2 regions of the Blautia sp. SF-50 genome follow, and region 1 is predicted to be linked to the other one. Evidence: riboswitches for the same ligand, from Rfam matches in the RefSeq annotation. Region 1 holds a riboswitch; the other holds the start of a gene.
The links. Region 1 has a riboswitch for FMN ahead of BLP57_RS04875 (ECF transporter S component). Riboswitches for the same ligand answer to the same signal wherever they lie in the genome.
Positions count from the first base shown of each region.

Region 2: it holds a riboswitch for FMN, as region 1 does, so the genes downstream of both, ribD (bifunctional diaminohydroxyphosphoribosylaminopyrimidine deaminase/5-amino-6-(5-phosphoribosylamino)uracil reductase RibD) here and BLP57_RS04875 (ECF transporter S component) in region 1, are expected to answer to the same signal.

Region 1 is NZ_FMUW01000005.1:126,109-132,250, reverse strand. It holds gene BLP57_RS04880 (MATE family efflux transporter) at 1-97, shown strand, start outside; gene BLP57_RS04875 (ECF transporter S component) at 363-998, opposite strand; FMN riboswitch at 1,129-1,246, opposite strand; gene BLP57_RS04870 (fibronectin type III domain-containing protein) at 1,357-4,524, opposite strand; gene thiC (phosphomethylpyrimidine synthase ThiC) at 4,819-6,123, opposite strand.
Region 2 is NZ_FMUW01000002.1:93,796-99,937, reverse strand. It holds gene ribE (riboflavin synthase) at 1-126, opposite strand, end outside; gene ribD (bifunctional diaminohydroxyphosphoribosylaminopyrimidine deaminase/5-amino-6-(5-phosphoribosylamino)uracil reductase RibD) at 108-1,235, opposite strand; FMN riboswitch at 1,511-1,625, opposite strand; gene tsf (translation elongation factor Ts) at 1,916-2,854, opposite strand; gene rpsB (30S ribosomal protein S2) at 2,891-3,634, opposite strand; gene BLP57_RS01720 (pseudouridine synthase) at 3,814-4,581, opposite strand; gene BLP57_RS01715 (DUF6449 domain-containing protein) at 4,581-6,142, opposite strand, start outside.

The sequences.
Region 1 (6,142 bases):
CGCAGGACCAATTGCAGATACCTCTGCATTTGTGCTGGCCGTTGTTTTTGCCAGACGTGAGCTTGGAGTCATGAAAGCTGCAGAACAAAACGCCTGACACAAGAAAGAATCCTGCTTGCAGGATTCTCCGCCTGCGACGGGTCGCTTCAGCGACATTATTCCTCTCCGTCGCAGTGCGATCCTGCCCGGAGGGCTTTTTTATGTTATAGGAACATTACGGAGTAATTTCCTATAACATAAAAAATGCCATGTAATTTACTGCCCATCGGCAATATATTACATGGCATTTCTCACATTCTCAGATATTTATCTGAAACCACCAATTTCTGATCTTTTCTTCATCCTCCGGCAGCTGCTTATGATCAGTCACCCTTCAGTACAACACGGATCTTCTTATAAATTACAAATACGATCAGAGATGTCAGTGCATATTTAAAGATATTAAACGGAGCAATGATCAGCAGTGCAAAGGTAAGCAGTCCGTTTACGGAGCTGTGTACTGCGCTTCCCATCTGGATAAAGGTCTCGATCGGCATTCCAAACGCCTTACCGTAAGCCGGAAGCAATACAAAGGCATTGACAAAGCATGCAAGGATCGCTGTCAGGACTGTTCCTGCTGCCATACCTGCAACTGCATGTACTCTGCTCTTTTTGTGACGGAAACGGTAGATCAGGCCGGCCGGTACCACATAGGCACATCCAAACAGGAAATTGGCAACATCACCAACACCGGCAGTCATGGTTCCCTTAGTCACAAGATGTACGAGAATCTTCACAAGCTCGATCAGGATACCTGCCACAGGTCCCATAGCGAAGGTTCCTACCATAACCGGTACCTCGGAAAAATCAAGCTGATAAAAAGACGGTGCAAGAAACGGGATCGGAAACTCAAGATTCATTAATACTCCTGCCACAGCACCAAGCATGGCTACCTGCGCGATGGTTCTTGTTCTGCTTCTTTCCACAGCATTTCCTCTCTGTAATATCTGTTCACTCATAACTCTCTCTCCTTCTTCAGAAATATTCAAAGAAAATTTCCACAAGAAATCTTTATGCGAAAAAAATTTCTTCACATAAAAAGCCCCGGGAGCTTCTTCCCGGGGCACTGAGCACGTTCTTTAAATACTGCGCGTTCTTCTCTCATCCAGACTTTACTGTCGGTTCCGGAATTTCACCAGATCAGCCGCCAAAGCGGGTCGCGGACTATACCGCCGGTAGGGAATCACACCCTGCCCCGAAGAAATTTTCTTTTTTATGAGTTCATTATAACGCGCTCTTTTTATAATTACAAGCCTTAATTCTGTCACAGAAGCATTCTGCTCCATTTATATAAATCTAAGATCCACTCCTTTATGATCAAACCCGGATTTTCTTTACCGTACTCCAGCTACTGTAAAGAACCTTTTTTCCGACTCTTTTATATGACCGGATGCGGACATAATAGGTCTTTTTGTTTTTCAGTCCTGATATCTTATATCTGGTCGCAGACTGTTTTCCAACTATGACCGTTTTTCTTTCTTTTGTAAATCTGCTGTCTGCTGCATACTGGATCTGATAGCCGGTTGCCTGTATATTTTTTTTCCAGCTTGCGGTAAAGGATCTGTTTGCTTTTTTCAGTCCTGTCAGCAGAGTTTTTGGAGGCAGGATCTTAAAGGTAAGCGTTTTGTTGATACGACTGTATTTTCCGATCCCTCTGACCTGCACAGTTCCAATTCCGGAATTTTTATTATTTTTGTAATACAGCTTATAAGCACTCGCACCGATCTTCTTTCCATTTACAGTTACGGTTACTGATGGCCGGATGGTTTTTCCCGTACAAGTGTAAGAGGTTCTGTTTAGCTTAACATTGCTGACAAACCTTTCTGTCTTTTTTATGATCTTGAAATGAATGGTTGCGGTACCTTTATAATAACCGGTACCATAAATGGTTACCGTTGCCACACCCGGATACTGATTATCCTCGTAGTACATATAATAATCTTCGCCGGCTTTCAATCCGGGAATTACGATGGCAGGTGTGAGTTCTTTTCCTGTATATATCTGATCAGCTATTGGATCCGCAGCCGGTAGTTTTCCGTAAATAGTAAAATATAATGTTTCCGATCCTTTATAATTGCCGATTCCCGTGAGCTCTGCACGAGCTTCACCAGGCTTTTCATTATTAACATAGGTTACCGTATAATCTTTTCCCTGTACCAGTCCGTCAATTACCACTTCCGGTTCCACTTTTTTTCCTTTAAAGGTGGTTTCCAGGTATGTTTCATTATTTTCCGCAAAATAGCACACATACATTCCATTTTCATCTGGCGTAATCTTGAAACTCCGCTCTACTGTACCGCAGAAAATATCTTTTCCCGTGATCTTTACAGTCGCAGTTCCTGCATTGATGTTATTTTCATAAGTTACTTCATAATCGGAGCCCTGCTCAAGTTCCGGTGCGGATTCACTGGATTCTATTTCGGGTTCATGGATTTTTCCATTATATTCATAGTCTGAAGTGATCTGTTCAAACCATTCATTCTGAAGCGGTATCCGGTTGTCTGCTGACAGCTCCACAAACGTGTAGCCACGGTCCTCTGCGTATTTCTGAAGTGTGGAATCCTTTTTTCCCGCGATCAGTGCTGAATCCCTGAACGCATCATCCGCCCAGACAGTATCTGTGCTCAGTACTCTTATCCTGCACCCGGAAGACAGACGAAGTCCATTTTTCCCAACTGATTTTACAGATGCGGGAATTATAATATCACAGATCCCTGAACTGCTCTGGAATGCATATTCACCGATTTCTTCCAAGCCTTCGTTTAGGACAGCTTTCGTAAGCGACGAACAGTTTCCGAATGCACCTTCTCCAAGGCTTCTGACACTTCCCGGGACTGTTATGGAAGAAACATTTACACAGTAATAAAAAGCATAGTCTCCCACGCTTACAGTTCCATCCGGAATCTGGTAATCTCCGGAACGTCCGGACGGAAACACGATCAGTTTTATGCCATCCTTGCTGAATACCACTCCGTCTTTTTCAGAAAAATACGGATTTTCCGGATCTACTTTAATTTCTGTCAGACTGGACTCAGACAAGCCCTCCACAAAAGCAGCCAGCCCTATAGATGACACGTTTTGGGGAATCGTAACAGATTTCAATTTCTCACAGTTGTAAAAAGCATTCTTTTCGATGGTTGTAAGCGAATCCGGCAAAGTAACAGACTCTATATCAGAAGCCTGGGTGCAATACTGGAAGGTACTGTTTCCAAGAACCGTTACTTTTCTTCCGTCAATGGTATCCGGAACTACGATATTTGTATCCGTTCCTTCATACTGATACAGCCTGAGTGTTCCATCATTCAGAATCTTATAAGAATAGTCATAGTCCATTTTGGACAATTCATAATGTCTGGGGGCATTTCCCGTATATCCGCAGTCAACCAGATATCTTTCTCCGTCAATGATGACTACGGAGTTCCTGTGACCGCTTCCCGCCCCCGGATCATTTGCCGCATACCTTGCATACACGGTCAGTCCCAGTTTTTCGCACATATAGTTCACTGCGCTGGTATTGGCCCAGCAGTCTCCGCCGCCATCCAGCATCAGGCCTGTATAGCCGGAATGATACTGACTGTAATTGAAGTTGTTGGCAAGCCATCTGGCGATCGTCTCAACCTTTTTATAATCGGACATTTCCGCAGTAATATTTTCTTTGAGGAATGTATCCATTTTTTGTTCTGCGTAATACTCCGCATAATCTTTAAGTATGAATTTATAATAAACGGTACTGTTTCCATCCTGTACAGAGATCAGGGTCTCTCCAAACATGTATTCCCACTGGCTCTTTACGTCATTTCCGTTTTTGTCTACATAGGTTACATACTGCATTTTAGGAGTAACAAGACCAGTTTTGCTGACTTTCGCAGTATAACCAGAAACAACCGTATATACCGGATTTTTGCCGGATGTCTGGATCTGATAAGATGTCTGCATGGTATCCGGCATGGAGATCACACTGCTGTAAGTATCATTCATCGCATACAGATATATTTCTGTGCTCTCCACATCTGTTTCTTTTTCGGAAGTGCCTGCTGCCGGAATATTATCTGTGAATATATCTTCCTGCTGCTCCTGGTTTTCTCCGTCACCAAAAATTTCTTCCGGTGCCGCAGCCTCCTCTGTTCCTTCTGCTTTTCTGATGACCGCCGAAGGTTCTTCCAGAATTAATCCTTCATCAGAATCCTGTTGTATTTCCTCACTCTCTGAGCTTTCAGCTTCATCCGTTTCCGTTCCGATATCTGATCCCGGAAACTCTTCTTCTGTAATCTGATCTGTGCTCACGGCAGTATCTTCTCCCGCGATCTGATCTGTGTTTACGGTATTTTCTGATTCCTCAGAATTCCCGTCATCTGTAAAAGTATCAATGGCGTCTGTCATATCCGTCTGTGCATCTGTAAAATCTTCGGCCGCCACCGGTCCGCATGGAACAACAGCCATACATAACGACAGGCCAAGTGCCATCAATTTTTTCGGAAATTTCATTTCGTACCTTTCCTTCCTTTTTATGTAAACCGTTTATATGTAAGTTCTGTTTTTTTTATAACGCGGCCCTGTCTTTTCGCAAGCTGCAATAATGTCCCCAACTCTGCAAAAAACCGCTGTGATCTTCATTTTAGATCACAGCGGTTTATGTTTTATTATCGGAACATCAGACTTTCCACAATTTCAGCATTACTGTTCTTTCCATATCCGCATTCGATCAACCAGTTTTCTGGCTGGATACTGCCAACACCACGTTCTACTGTGATGCTGCATGCTCATATGCATTCTGTATTCTTACAGAATATCGATATGCTCTCCTGCAAGTGCCTTGTTCATGCTTCGTACTGCGCAGAATTTACCACACATGGAGCAGGTATCATCATGCTCCGGTTTGCGCTCGTTCCAGATACGTTTTGCTGTTTCCGGATCCATGGCGCATTCCCACTGTGCCTCCCAGTCAAGCTTTCTTCTGGCATCAGCCATCTTGTCATCGATCTCACGGGCACCGCGGACACCCTTGGCAATGTCTGCTGCATGAGCTGCGATCTTAGATGCCATGATTCCCTGTTTTACGTCCTCAAGGTTCGGAAGGGCAAGGTGCTCTGCCGGTGTTACATAGCAGAGGAATGCTGCTCCGGACATAGCTGCTACTGCACCGCCGATCGCGGATGTAATGTGGTCATATCCCGGTGCAACGTCAGTTACGATAGGTCCTAATACATAGAACGGTGCACCCTGGCAGATGGACTGCTGTACTTTCATGTTTGCCTCTACCTGATCAAGCGGCACATGTCCCGGTCCCTCTACCATAACCTGGACATCTTTTTCCCATGCACGCTTGGTCAGCTCGCCAAGACGTACAAGCTCCTCGATCTGGCATACATCTGTTGCATCAGCCAGGCATCCCGGACGGCAGGCATCACCAAGAGAGATGGTCACATCATACTCGCGGCAGATATCCAGGATCTCATCGTAATATTCATAGAACGGATTCTCCTCACCGGTCATACACATCCATGCAAATACAAGAGATCCTCCTCTGGAAACGATATTCATTTTTCTCTTGTGGTTACGGATCTGATCGATAGTCTTTCTTGTGATTCCGCAGTGAAGAGTTACAAAATCTACTCCATCCTGTGCGTGAAGTCTTACCACATCAATGAAATCCTTAGCTGTCAGTGTGTCAAGGTCTCTCTGATAGTGGATAACTGAATCATAAACCGGAACGGTTCCGATCATTGCCGGACACTCGGATGTCAGCTTGCGTCGGAACGGAATGGTATTTCCGTGGGAAGAAAGATCCATGATAGCATGGGCGCCCATGTTTACAGCTTCCATTACTTTCTGCATCTCTACATCGTAGTCCTTGCAGTCTCTGGATACACCAAGGTTTACATTGATCTTGGTGCGGAGCATGGAGCCTACGCCCTCCGGATCGATACATTTGTGATTTTTATTTGCACAGATCGCCACCTTACCGGAGGCTACCAGCGGAAGCAGTTCCTCTGTTGTCATGCGTTCCTTCTTAGCTACGATCTCAAGCTCAGGTGTGATGATGCCTTTACGGGCTGCCTCCATCTGTGTACTGTAATTTCTCATGTAAAAAAAATCTCCTTCC
Region 2 (6,142 bases), on a different contig from region 1:
AGCAATACTGTCACCGATCCTTGTCCCTTCTAGGACTTTCCGGGCTTTCACTGCCAGGATCCCTGATTCTCCTGTCAGCTGTATATAACGGACTTTTCCTTTCTCTTCTACGATTCCTGTAAACATGATTCCTCCTGTTTTTTCTCACACACCTGACATCTTATCCGGATGTCCTCACCGATCTGGCAGATATCTGTATATTTCAGTTCTACTGCTTCAGACGGGAATTCAACTCCGATACCTTCTACCGGTGTCTTCCCGGCCACACCACCAAACAGCTTTGGTGCCACAAAAGCCTGTACTTCCTTTACAATTCCGGCTCGCAGGGCACTGTCATTTAACGTACCGCCTCCCTCCAGGAGAATGCTGTCAATGCCTCTGTTTCCAAGATCTGCCATCAGCTTCTTAAGGTCTATCTGATTTTTTTCATCGGGACAGTAAATGGTCTCAACTCCCATGGTATGTAATATTTTTATTTTTTCTTCTGTATTTTTCTGATCTGCATAAGCCACGATCGTCCGGTACTTTTCCGCACTTTTTACGATCTGACTGTCCGGCGGGATCCTGAGCTTACTGTCGCACACAATCCTGACAGGACTTTTCCAGCCTTCTACCCGGACGTTTAACATCGGATCATCTGCAAGCACAGTTCCAATACCTGCCATGATCCCCATGTACTGATGCCGCATATGCTGTACTTCTTTTCTTGCCGCTTCTCCGGTGATCCATTTTGATGCTCCTGTCTTCGTTGCAATCTTCCCATCCAGTGTCATGGCATACTTCATCACCACGTATGGGGTTTTCGTAGTAATATAATGGAAAAACACCGGATTCAGCTGATCACATTCTTCTCTCATAAAATCTTCAACTACTGTTACACCGGCTTCCCTTAACATCTGTACACCTTTTCCTGCCACTTTCGGATTCGGATCCCGGGAACCGATCACCACTTTTCTGATCTTCTGTTCAATGATCGCTTCCGTACATGGAGGTGTTTTTCCATGATGACAACAAGGCTCCAGCGTAACATAAATCACCGCACCTTCTGCTGATTCTGTGAGGGAAGCAATTGCATTACGTTCCGCATGAAGTTCTCCATACTTTTTATGATAGCCTTCCCCAATGATCCTTCCGTCTTTTACGATCACTGCCCCTACCATCGGATTGGGATTCGTCCAGCCTTCTCCTTTTTTGGCCAGCTGGATCGCCCGAAGCATATATTCCTGATCCGTCATTTTTATTCCTTCTTTCTTATTCCTGTTCTTTGCCTGGTACGCCGAGGCTTTTAGACCTGTGCAATCGGATTCACAGACAAGTGAGTGGTATATTTATTTCGAAAACGATGTGCCAAATACAAAAAAAGCCTGCAGAAATATCTGCAGGGTGGAATTGATCTGTTACATATGATCAATAAATGAATGTCTGATTATTTCCTACATAAAAAGCTCTGAAATGGATCACCATCTCAGAGCTCTGATACTACATTCATTCATACAAAAATCAACTGTACTATCATCTTCTTCCATCCAGACTATACTGTCGGCCCCGGAATCTCACCGGATCATGCCTTTCGGCTCGCGGGCTCTACCGCCGGTAGGGAATCACACCCTGCCCTGAAGATATCTTTTGTTTATTTTAATACTTTATCTGTTATTTGTAAAGTGTAAATTTTTTATTTAAATTCCACCGCCCTACCACTGTTATATATAAAACAAGGGTGAGAAGCCTGATTTTCAGGCTTGCCACCCTTGCATATCATAGAAGAATCTTATTTACAGACTTTTTCTCACAGTCTCGAATTTATTCCCCAATACGCAAAAAAACCTTGAATCATCCCATTTTCATAGGAAATTCAAGGTTTTTCATTGATTTACATGATAAAATTACGATTCAAATTCTTATGCGAACTGTAAGATTATGCGTTCATCTGCTTTGCAACTTCCTCAGCGAAGTTCTCTTCTTTCTTCTCAAGACCATCGCCTGTCTCGTAGCGAACGAAGCCTTTGATCTGGATCTTAGCGCCGTTCTCTTTTGCTACCTGCTCTACGTATTTAGCAACGGACTGTTTTCCGTCCTCTGCTTTTACGTATGTCTGGTCAAGAAGGCAGATCTCTTTGAGCTCTTTCTTGATACGTCCTGTGATCATTCCCTCGATAACCTTAGCCGGTTTCTGGGACTCCTTCGGGTCGTTCTGAATCTGAGCCATAAGGATCTCTTTCTCATGCTCGATATAGTCAGCGCTTACTTCCTTGTCGCTTGTGTACTGCGGTTTCAGAGCTGCGATCTGCATAGCTACGTTCTTAGCCATCTCTTTAACAGCATCGTTAACAACATCTGTCTCAACGTCTACAAGAACGCCGATCTTTCCACCCATATGAGTGTAGGAAGCGATGAATCCGTTCTGCTCCTCAACCTGAGCAAATCTACGGATGTTCATGTTCTCGCCGATTACTGCGATCTGAGCTGCAAGAGCCTCTTTTACAGTCTTGGTTGTATCAAGTGCCCATGCCTCAGCAAGGAAAGCATCGATATCAGCTGCTGTTGTGTTAAGTGCCTGTGCTGCAACATCTGCAACATAGCCCTGGAACTTCTCGTTCTTTGCAACGAAGTCTGTCTCAGCATTAACCTCAACAACGACTGCTTTCTTTCCATCCTCTGTTACCAGAGTTTTGCAAAGACCCTCTGCTGCGATACGGCTTGCTTTCTTCTGTGCTGTAGCAAGACCCTTCTCACGCAGGAACTCAACTGCTTTATCCATATCACCATCTGTAGATGTAAGAGCTTTCTTACAATCCATCATTCCGGCGCCGGTCATCTCTCTTAACTCTTTTACCTGTGCTGCTGTAATAGCCATTGTTCGTTTCCTCCTGAAATATTCTGTTTATACGAATTATTCCTCTGTAGCTGCAAACTCCTCAGACTCAGCCTCGATCTCGCCATCTGCCTCAGCAGTTCCCTGCTTAGCCTCGATAACAGCGTCAGCCATCTTGGAAACGATGAGTTTTACTGCACGGATAGCATCGTCATTTCCCGGGATCACATAGTCAAGCTCTTCCGGATCACAGTTAGTATCGCAGATACCGATAAGCGGGATTCCAAGTGTATGAGCCTCCTGTACGCAGATTCTCTCTTTCTTAGGATCTACGATAAAGATAGCATCCGGGATTCTCTTCATCTCTTTGATTCCGCCAAGGTTCTTCTGAAGCTTAACAAGCTCTTTGCGAAGCTCGATAACTTCTTTCTTAGGAAGTACGTCGAATGTTCCGTCAGCTTCCATTGTCTCGATCTCTTTCAGTCTTGCGATACGGCTCTGGATTGTCTTGAAGTTTGTAAGCATACCACCAAGCCATCTCTCATTTACGAAGAACTCTCCACAACGCTCTGCCTCTGTACGGATAGCATCCTGAGCCTGTTTCTTAGTTCCTACGAAAAGGATGTGTCCACCGTTGGCAACGATATCTGCTACTGCATTGTAAGCATCGTCAACCATTCCTACAGACTGCTGAAGATCAATGATATAGATACCATTTCTCTCTGTGTAGATGTACGGAGCCATTTTAGGGTTCCATCTTCTTGTCTGATGTCCGAAATGAACACCTGCCTCTAAAAGCTGCTTCATTGAAATAACGCTCATGTCTTTTCTCCTTTTTGGTTAAATTCTTCCGCACAGGTCGCCTTCTCTCTGGACCCATCCTCACACCGTAGGGCACCATCCTTATAGAATCGCCGTGCGTGCTTATTTTTGCAACTTCTGAATTATAGCATAGAAAATCCCCTTATGTAAAGGGGATTTTTCCAATTTTTTTCTGTTTTTCAGCGGTTTCCGGCAGACTTCAGAAGCTCCAGCTCTTTTTCGGTGAGCGAACGATATTTTCCTGTCGGAAGATCTGAAGGAAGCGCCAGCGGCCCCATAGATAGTCTTTTCAAATAAGTTACTTTTTTTCCCAGTGCCTCCATCATCCGTTTTACCTGATGGAATTTTCCCTCGTGGATAGTAAGTCGGATCTCAGATTCCCAATTCTTACCGGCTTCTGCAGATTCTGTACCGGACTCCCAGGTAGAAAGGATCTCCAGCCTTGCCGGTCGTGTGAGATCTTTTTCCCCGATATCCACGCCTTCTGCCAGCTTCACGACATCTTCTTCTGTCACTTTCCCAGATACTTTTGCATAGTAGGTCTTATCCACATGCTTTTTCGGAGAAAGAAGCTCGTGTGCCAGAGGACCGTCATCTGTGATCAGAAGAAAGCCTTCTGTATCTTTATCCAGGCGTCCCACCGGAAAAAGACCCTTTCTTCTGTCTTTCTCTTCAATGTAGTCAAGAACCGTTTTATCTCTGAAGTCCTCCGTTGCGCTGACACAGCCTGCCGGCTTGTTAAAAAGATAGTATACATATTCCGGTGCAGCATGGATCTCCTGCCCGTTCATAACCACCTGATCTTCTTCTGTTACTTTCAGCTCCGGTTTCTTCACAGATTTCCCGTTAACCTGCACCTGACCCTTCTGTATGTATTTTTTTACCTCGCTTCTTGTACCTGCGCCGGCATCTGCCAGAAATTTATCCAGCCGGACTGGTTTTTCCATTAATCATTTACCTCCCATTCTGTTACATGGGCTGCCTTTGCATCTGCTTTGATGAAATCCGGGATCTCTCCGGTAAATGTCATATAAAGTCCGGAATCCCCGCCGGTGCTCTCCTGTCCTTCCAGAACCACTTCCATTGTGGCATCTGCATTCCAGATAGTCCATCCGTTTACCAGCTGTGATGGACGGATACATTTTTTCAGAGCTTCCAGCTGTTCCTTTTTATCGTAACGGACTTTATAACCGTTATCTGTTTCTTCAAGATCCGAAATGGGCTCAGTGTCGGAAAAAGCTTCATCATCTTCGCCGGCAGCTTCGGAGCTGAAGTAATAAACATCAATATACTCAACAGACAGCTCATCCATAGAAAGAGGATATCCTGTTTCTTCCAAAATTGCAAGTGTTCTCTTATATGACGGATACACCAGAACGGATGTGGACACATTCTCTCCTTCCTGCACAGCCGGTACATTCATTCCCCCTTCATCCATGTAGCCTTCTGACGGAATTCCCGTATAATCGAACATCAGCATTGCACATGGCTGGTCTTTTACTGTCTGACCGCCGTTTTCCAGAATGTCCTTTCTCAGTGCCTCTGCCAGTGCCTGACGCTTCTCTGCATTTTTTTCAAATAAAGAATGAATATCTCCGTCACAGAAAATACCGGTAACCTCTTTCAGATACTGTTTGTCCAGCTGGAAAAATGAATATCTGTCTTCTTTCCATGTCTGCTCATCATACAGGGCTTCCATAAGATTCTGTGCCTGTGCAGAGGATACAATATAGCCTCTGCATACACTGAATCCCTGTTTATTTATGTAGCGCACATACATGCGCCTTCCTGATTTTTTTCCTTTTTCATTCTGAAGCCTGATATCCTTCAGACTGTTATATAATGCTTTACTTTTCATCACCGGCTGATCCAGCAGACCGGAACTATTGTCTGAGGTGGCAGTATACCGGATCTTATAGATTCCGTTTTCTTTTTTTTCCACATTGCAAAGCTGCTCTGTATATGAAAGATTGCTTACATTTATCACAACTCCCTGAAGATTGTCATAAGCCGGAAAATAACTGTCATATCCCAGAAGATCCATTTTCATGGTCAGCGCACAGATTGCCACAACACCTCCAAGGATCATAAGCTGCACTTTTCTGCGGAAAAATCTGCGAAAATCCATTTCATAGATCACTTCCAGAATTCCATGGACCAGGATCGTTCCCAGTATCATTCCGAAGATCCACCATGCTGTTTTGGATGAATCTTCCGGAATCATATAAAAGATCAGACCGATCCCCAGTCCGGATGGTATTGTGAGCAGGGCACTTAAGACCGGCTCCATCCAGGTATATACCAGAGCTTTTCCGGTATTCTCTGACCTTCGTCTGCAAAATGCCATCCAGGAAAGTGCTGCCATGATAAACAGCGTGAGGATCAGTATCAGCAACTGCTTTCCAAAGCTTCCGCTGCTGTATCTATCTATAAAGCTTACGATCACCATAAGAGGAGATCCCAGATTCCGCACTGCTGCCAGAATTCCGTAACTGCCCTCGTACCAGG